3 regions of the Paenibacillus sp. FSL R10-2734 genome follow, and region 3 is predicted to be linked to each of the others. Evidence: predicted binding sites of a transcription regulator. Region 3 holds the regulator's gene; each other region holds the start of a gene.
The links. Region 3 encodes Rex, which represses fermentation and respiration genes when NADH is low (regulators of the CRP and FNR family bind a similar motif). Its sites were predicted from a motif close to TTGTGAAATATTTCACAA; they were not measured.

Region 1 (2,278 bases), 270 kb from region 3:
CAAAAGATTGAAGGCGGTAAGGTTGTAGCTACATTTAATTCCGATGCTGGTGTGAAAGCACTAGATTTCTACAAGAAGCTTAGATGGGAAGCTAATGCAATTCCTCAGGACTGGGCACTTGGCTGGGGCGACGCTGTAGGTGCATTCCAACAAAGTCGTACCGCAATGGTAATGGCCGGATCTGATGGCGTTATTGAGCAAGCGTTGAACCAAGGTGGACTGAAGCCTGAGGATGTGCTCACGTATCCTATGCCTGCTATGGAAAAAGGCGGCAAGCATACCGGGGTACTTGGTGGTGACTATCTTGTAATCAATCCAAATGCTACGCCAGATGAACAAGAAATGGCATTCCGCTATATTACATTTGACTATTTCTCTGACAAAGGTTTGGAAGCACTTGATGCAATTCTTCAACAACGTACAACAGATGGCAAATACTTTATCCCGCCGCTCTTAGACTACTACTCAGCAGATTCTGACTTCGGTAAGAAGACCAAAGCTGTTTATGACAAGTACACAAATGTATACCAATATAGCCCTGACATTATGGGACTTTTGGATGGTAAACCTGAAGCCCAATACAATACACAGGACTACTACGCAACAATGTCCAATGTCATTCAAGAGCTGTTCTCCAAAAAAGGAACGGATTCCAAGAGCCAGCTTGAAGCTGCAGCCAAAACAGTACAAGAGAAATTCTTTGATACGATTAAAGCAGAATAGGAAAATAAAGATCGGCCCCTTTGGGGCCGGTTTTTTAGTTTTTGATATTTATAATTTTATAAATCCAGAGAAATAGTGATAATTAACTGGAAATTATTTTGAAGTAGGAAAACCGTGAATTTCTGTTCAGAAGGGCAAACTACTATGAGTGCTGTGCACAGCATTAAGGAAGAAAATGGGCCGCGAAGTTTGCTTATTAAAGTATAATTTTAAGATTTTAAGGGTTTTTTAGCATAAAATAAGGTAAAAAATCTATAATATGATCGAATGAAAGCGCTTTGAAAACAAATCAAAAAAACTTTATACTTTGTGAAAGATTTCACTATACAAGGTGGAAATGATGTGTTAAGATAAATGTGTAGAGAAAAACAACTAAAAATTGACAGGAGGACGAGGGAGATGGCAGTTAAGAACGAGGTCGCCGCCCAAGTTAAGCAAGTTACCGCTGAAGAGTATATTCAGAGTTTAGTGGATAAAGCAAAAAAAGCGCATAAGGCATTTATGGCGCTAGACCAAGAGCAAGTTAACACAATCGTTCATGCAATGGCGTTGGCTGGACTCGACAAACATATGTACCTAGCAAAATTGGCCGTAGAAGAAACAGGACGCGGTGTATATGAAGACAAAATTACGAAGAACATCTTCTCGACAGAATATATCTGGCACGGAATTAAATATGATAAAACAGTAGGCGTTATTGAAGATAATGAATATGAGAACTTCCAAAAAATTGCTGAACCAGTCGGAATCGTTATGGGTATCACACCAGTAACCAACCCTACATCCACCACGATGTTTAAAGCGTTGATTTCGATTAAGACACGGAACCCTATTATATTCGGTTTCCACCCATCTGCGCAAGAGTGTAGTGCTGCAGCTGCTAAAATTCTTCATGATGCTGCCGTGAAAGCTGGCGCACCTGAGAACTGTATCCAATGGATTGAAATGCCAACAATGGACAAGACAAACGCATTGATGAACAACCCAGACGTTGCACTTATCTTGGCAACTGGCGGATCTGCAATGGTAAAAGCGGCTTATAGCTGTGGTAAACCTGCTCTTGGCGTAGGCCCTGGTAACGTACCTGCCTTCATCGAGAAGAGTGCGGATATCGATCAAGCGGTAACGGATATCATTCTTTCTAAAACATTCGATAATGGTATGATCTGTGCTTCCGAGCAAGCAATTATTATTGAAGAACCAATCTTCGACCAAGTGAAGAAGAAAATGATCGCTAATGGCTGCTACTTTGTTAATAAAGAAGAAGCTGGCAAGCTGACTAGCGGTGCAATGAACGTTGACAAATGTGCGGTTAACCCAGCAATCGTTGGTCAATCCGCAGTGAAAATTGCTGAAATGTGTGGCATTCAAGTTCCTGCCGGTACAAAGATTCTCGTAGCAGAACTCGAAGGCGTAGGCACTAAATACCCACTGTCTGCTGAAAAATTGAGTCCGGTTCTTGCTTGCTACAAAGTTAAGAATGCTGATCAAGGTATCGAACGCGCAGCTGAAATCGTTGAATTTGGCGGTATGGGTCATAGCTCGGCTATTCACT
Region 2 (2,278 bases), 290 kb from region 3:
AGCACACAGCTAAGGAAGAAGCAGATGAATTTCCTAAGCTGTTAGCATATGCTGCTAATCCAAGTGAAGAAGGCTTGACAGCGATCCGTAAGTCATTGACTGAGCTGGAGAGCGAACATGATGGTGCGGGCGATATTTTGAGAAAAATACGTAGTATTACAGATGATTTCACTCCACCGGCTCATGCGTGCACGACCTATCGATTGACCTATGCCCGGCTGGAAGAGCTGGAGAGTATGACTTTTGAGCATGTACATCTGGAGAATAATATATTGTTCCCTAGATTTCAGTAAGGATCAATAGAGTTTTAAAAAAAGTCCCTTTTGGGACTTTTTTTATTTGAGAACAGGGCTTGGTTAAGTTATCCTTAAATAGACAGTATATATAACTTTACAAGCCTGAGACGCTATTTGGTCATTAGGTGAGACAAGGCGGTGCCAGGATGCCCAGACAAAATCTGTGGAGGTTGATGCAAGGATTAGTCTTTGTATTTATAATAGTTGGATGCTCCTCACTTACTGACGACAATAGTGATGCTAATAATGTTGCGGCAGGATCAGAGGGACCGACGATATCTATAAGAGTTGGTGATAACGAACTGCTTACCAGCCCATCGGACAGGACACTTAGTGGAAGCTACAGAACTGGAATAACGATCTTGGAGCTGTTGAAAGGTAGTGATATTGCCACGTTTGCCGAGGATAACTCTAGCATTCTTTCGGTAAATAATTTTTCACTAGAATCGGGGATGACTTGGGAGCTTCAGATGGACGGACTAATCATTGGGAATGCGGATTGGAATAATACTGTAAGGTATGATTCACAGCTAGTCTTCACCGCGAAGTTGAAGAACCATCAAGAGCCACTTCAAACTGTAATGCTGACTTTGAACGGTGGAAGTGTAGAAGTAGACTTACATCATTCGTATATTATGTTATATAAAGAGGATTTCAGTGTTAGTGATTTGCTAAAGAGTAGCAGTGCGGTGCAGTTGTCCGAAAACAATAGAGAGGTACTTTCAGTCGACGATTATACCCCTCTTAGTAATGAAGAATGGAAGCTGAAGGTAAATGGAAAGCAACTGCTTGATAGTGGAATGGATATGAAGTTTAAGTCTCAAGATGTATTAGAGATTTTATTGAATTTACGCTAAATAAAGTACCTCAAAGCCAGATCAACGGTTGTTCAGAACCTGAGATTTGGCTTTTTTAATTGGAAGATAATATTAAGAATTATCATCAAACTTTAATGTGAAAGTATTCACAATTAAAGTGACTGCAATCACATTGTTGACTTGAATTTGAACCGTATAATTCCAATATGTAGAGGTAGATTTAAGAACTCATATGCTTTGAGGAGGCACCTAACCATGGCAGAGAAAAGAGAAAAATTAGTATTAGTAGGCAACGGTATGGCAGGTATTGGTACGATCGAGCAGATTTTGAAGCTGGGTGGAGCTTATGATATCACGGTCTTTGGAAGTGAACCCCATCCCAATTACAATCGGATCATGTTGTCCTATGTTCTCGAAGGCAGCAAGACGATTAATGACATTATCCTAAACGACTGGAGTTGGTATGAAGAAAATAATATTACTTTACACACGGGAACAACAGTGACACGAATTGATGAAGGCTCGAAGCAAGTGATTACAGAAAACGGCATGGCAGTACCTTACGACAAAGTGATTATTGCCACTGGCTCGAATTCTTTCATTTTACCTGTGCCTGGTAGTGATAAAGAAGGCGTGGTTGGGTTCCGAGATATTTCAGACTGTGATGCGATGCTGGAAGCGGCACAACAATACAGTAAGGCGGCTGTGATTGGCGGGGGGTTGCTTGGTCTTGAAGCGGCGAAGGGTCTTGTGAACCTTGGCATGGATGTTACTGTAGTTCATTTGATGGAAGACCTGATGGAGCGTCAGCTTGATCGTAATGCCTCTTCGATGCTGCAAGCTGAGCTAGAGCGTCAAGGTGTTAAATTTGCTATGGGCAAACAAACGGTAGAATTGACAGGGGAACAACGGGTAAGTGGTTTGCGATTCAGTGATGGCAGTACGCTTGAGGCAGATTTTGTAGTGATGGCTGTTGGAATCAAACCGAACATTACTTTGGCAAAAGAAAGCGGAGTCTCCGTTAATCGCGGGATCGTGGTGGACGATTATTTGCAGACTTCAATGCAGAATGTATATTCCATCGGCGAGTGTGCCGAGCATCGCGGGGTGTGTTACGGATTAGTGGCTCCACTGTTTGAGCAAGGCATGGTTCTGGCTAAACAT
Region 3 (2,278 bases):
ACGCAGCGCTTCAGGAGCTGGAACAGCCGTAGGATCACCGCTTACACCTTTATGGATGAGCGCTGCAAGACGCATTTCTTCAAACATATCCAAGTTGTTATTACTTGCCGCGCCATCTGTACCCAGAGACACCTTCACTCCAGCTTTTAGAAGATCCGGCACTCTAGCCACTCCACTGGCCAGTTTAAGGTTACTCCCTGGGTTATGTGACACACCTACATTATGACGAGCCAGAATCTCGATCTCTTCATCATTCAAATGAACGCCATGAGCAACAATAGACGGCCGTGTGAACATTCCAAGCTTCTCAAGATGCGCTACAGGACGCAGTCCATAATCCACCACATTCTGCTCCACTTCACGTTTCGTTTCGGACATATGGGTATGCATCGGTAAATCCAAATCATGTGCCGCCTGTACAAACTTAACAAAAAAGTCCGGTGGGCAGGTATATGGGGCGTGTGGTGAGATCATCGTCGTAATTCTGCCGTCAGCCTTCCCATGCCAGTTACGTGCAAAAGAAATCGCTTCCGCAAGCTTATGATTCTGTACTTCCTCTGGACATAGGCCTATTACGCCGCGCATCAGTACGGAACGGATACCTGACAATTCGACTACCTCAGCTACTCGGTCCATATGATCATACATATCCAAGAAGGTTGTAGTCCCACCCTTTAGCATTTCTAGTACAGACAAGGAGGTTCCCCAGTATACATCTTCTCCGGTGAACTTTTCCTCCATCGGCCACATCTTCTCCTGAAGCCACACCTGAAGTGCTAAATCGTCTCCATAACCACGTAGTAACGACATTGCGGCATGGCCGTGTGTGTTTACAAGACCTGGCATGAACAGTAGACGACTGCCATCAACCACTTGCACACCATCTTCAATCAAAGGCTCTTCTTTTCCTATGTAAGTGATCAAATCATCTTCAATAGTCATATATCCGCTCAGAACCGGCTCATCCGTTCCCGGAATTAGAAAACGCCCGCCCTTGATTATAGTTTTATTGCTCTTCATTTCTACTTTCTTCCTTTCCGTCTTTCAGGTAATAAGCAAGGCTTTGCAAATCCGTTGTAAAATCGGCCGCATGAACCCGGATATTCGGTGGTGTTTTTAGAATCACTGGCGCAAAATTCAAAATCGCCTCAATTCCTGCTTCAATGAGAATATCCGCAACATTCTGCGCTTCTGAATTAGGCACTGTAATAATCCCAATTCGAATACCTTGCTCGCGGACCGTCTTTGCCAGCTCCTCCATTGGTTGCACAGTCAGTGAGTTGATTTTCCGCCCAACCTTAGGGGCATAGGAGTCAAATATAGCAGTAATCTTCATGGTATCCTTCAAATATGCGTTGTAATTAGACAAGGCATGACCAAGATTACCTGCTCCTACCAAAGCCACATTCAGCTGTTGATCAAGCTTCAAGATATGACGAATTTTTTCTATAAGATAAGCAACATCATAACCAATACCTTTTCTTCCGAAATCACCGAAATAAGCCAAATCTTTACGGATTTGAGCGGGATTTAGATCAAGCTTTTGACCAAGCTCCTGAGAGGAAACGGTTAATATTTCACGATTCTGAAGATCATTTAAAAAACGCAAGTACACAGGAAGTCTGCGAACGACAGCTTCTGATATTTTATCCGATTTCATAATATGCCTCCTAAATTAGTTATTACTTTTTTTCAAATCCTAACAAAAATTCCGTACCTCGTCTCAATGAAGAGCGGTATTCTTAATTCTTATACCGCCCTTCATTTGTAGAGTGATCACAAACTGAAGTTATACGTTTCGGGAAACGCCTCCGTCCTCCAACCACTCTGCTATACGAGGAACCATTTGATCCGTTAGCATATGCTCCATTTTCGGGCCAGGCAGTGAATAAAGGAAATACTTCCCATAGTGAGATTCTATAACCCTTGTGTCATAAACAATAACAATACCCCGATCCTGCGCTGTCCGTACCAGTCTTCCGAATCCTTGCTTAAAGCGAATAACTGCCTGAGGAACAGACAACTTCATGAACGGATTCTTTTTCTGGGCTTGCAATAACTCCGACTTCGCTTCCGCTAGTGGATGATTCGGCGGTTGGAATGGGAGCCTCACGATGGCCAAACAGGTTAGCGCTTCACCCGGAATATCTACACCCTCCCAGAAGCTGCTTGTTCCTAGCAGAACTGAGGCTGCACTGTCCTGAAAACGGCGGATAAGCTTGCTGCGGCTGCCCCCTTCCACACCTTGACCTAGCACCGTAATCTCCTGTGAGGCTAG

Region 1: a site for Rex is predicted at 1,031-1,048, ahead of adhE (bifunctional acetaldehyde-CoA/alcohol dehydrogenase). Genes of this name have one in related genera too.
Region 2: a site for Rex is predicted at 1,249-1,266, ahead of nirB (nitrite reductase large subunit NirB). Genes of this name have one in related genera too.

The regions. Positions count from the first base shown of each region.
Region 1 covers NZ_CP150170.1:2,683,221-2,685,498, forward strand. The annotation lists gene NSS67_RS11595 (extracellular solute-binding protein) at 1-723, shown strand, start outside; gene adhE (bifunctional acetaldehyde-CoA/alcohol dehydrogenase) at 1,123-2,278, shown strand, end outside.
Region 2 covers NZ_CP150170.1:2,664,042-2,666,319, forward strand. The annotation lists gene ric (iron-sulfur cluster repair di-iron protein) at 1-293, shown strand, start outside; gene NSS67_RS11530 (hypothetical protein) at 443-1,153, shown strand; gene nirB (nitrite reductase large subunit NirB) at 1,370-2,278, shown strand, end outside.
Region 3 covers NZ_CP150170.1:2,957,602-2,959,879, reverse strand. The annotation lists gene NSS67_RS12895 (amidohydrolase) at 1-1,020, opposite strand, end outside; gene NSS67_RS12890 (redox-sensing transcriptional repressor Rex) at 1,007-1,660, opposite strand; gene dinG (ATP-dependent DNA helicase DinG) at 1,790-2,278, opposite strand, start outside.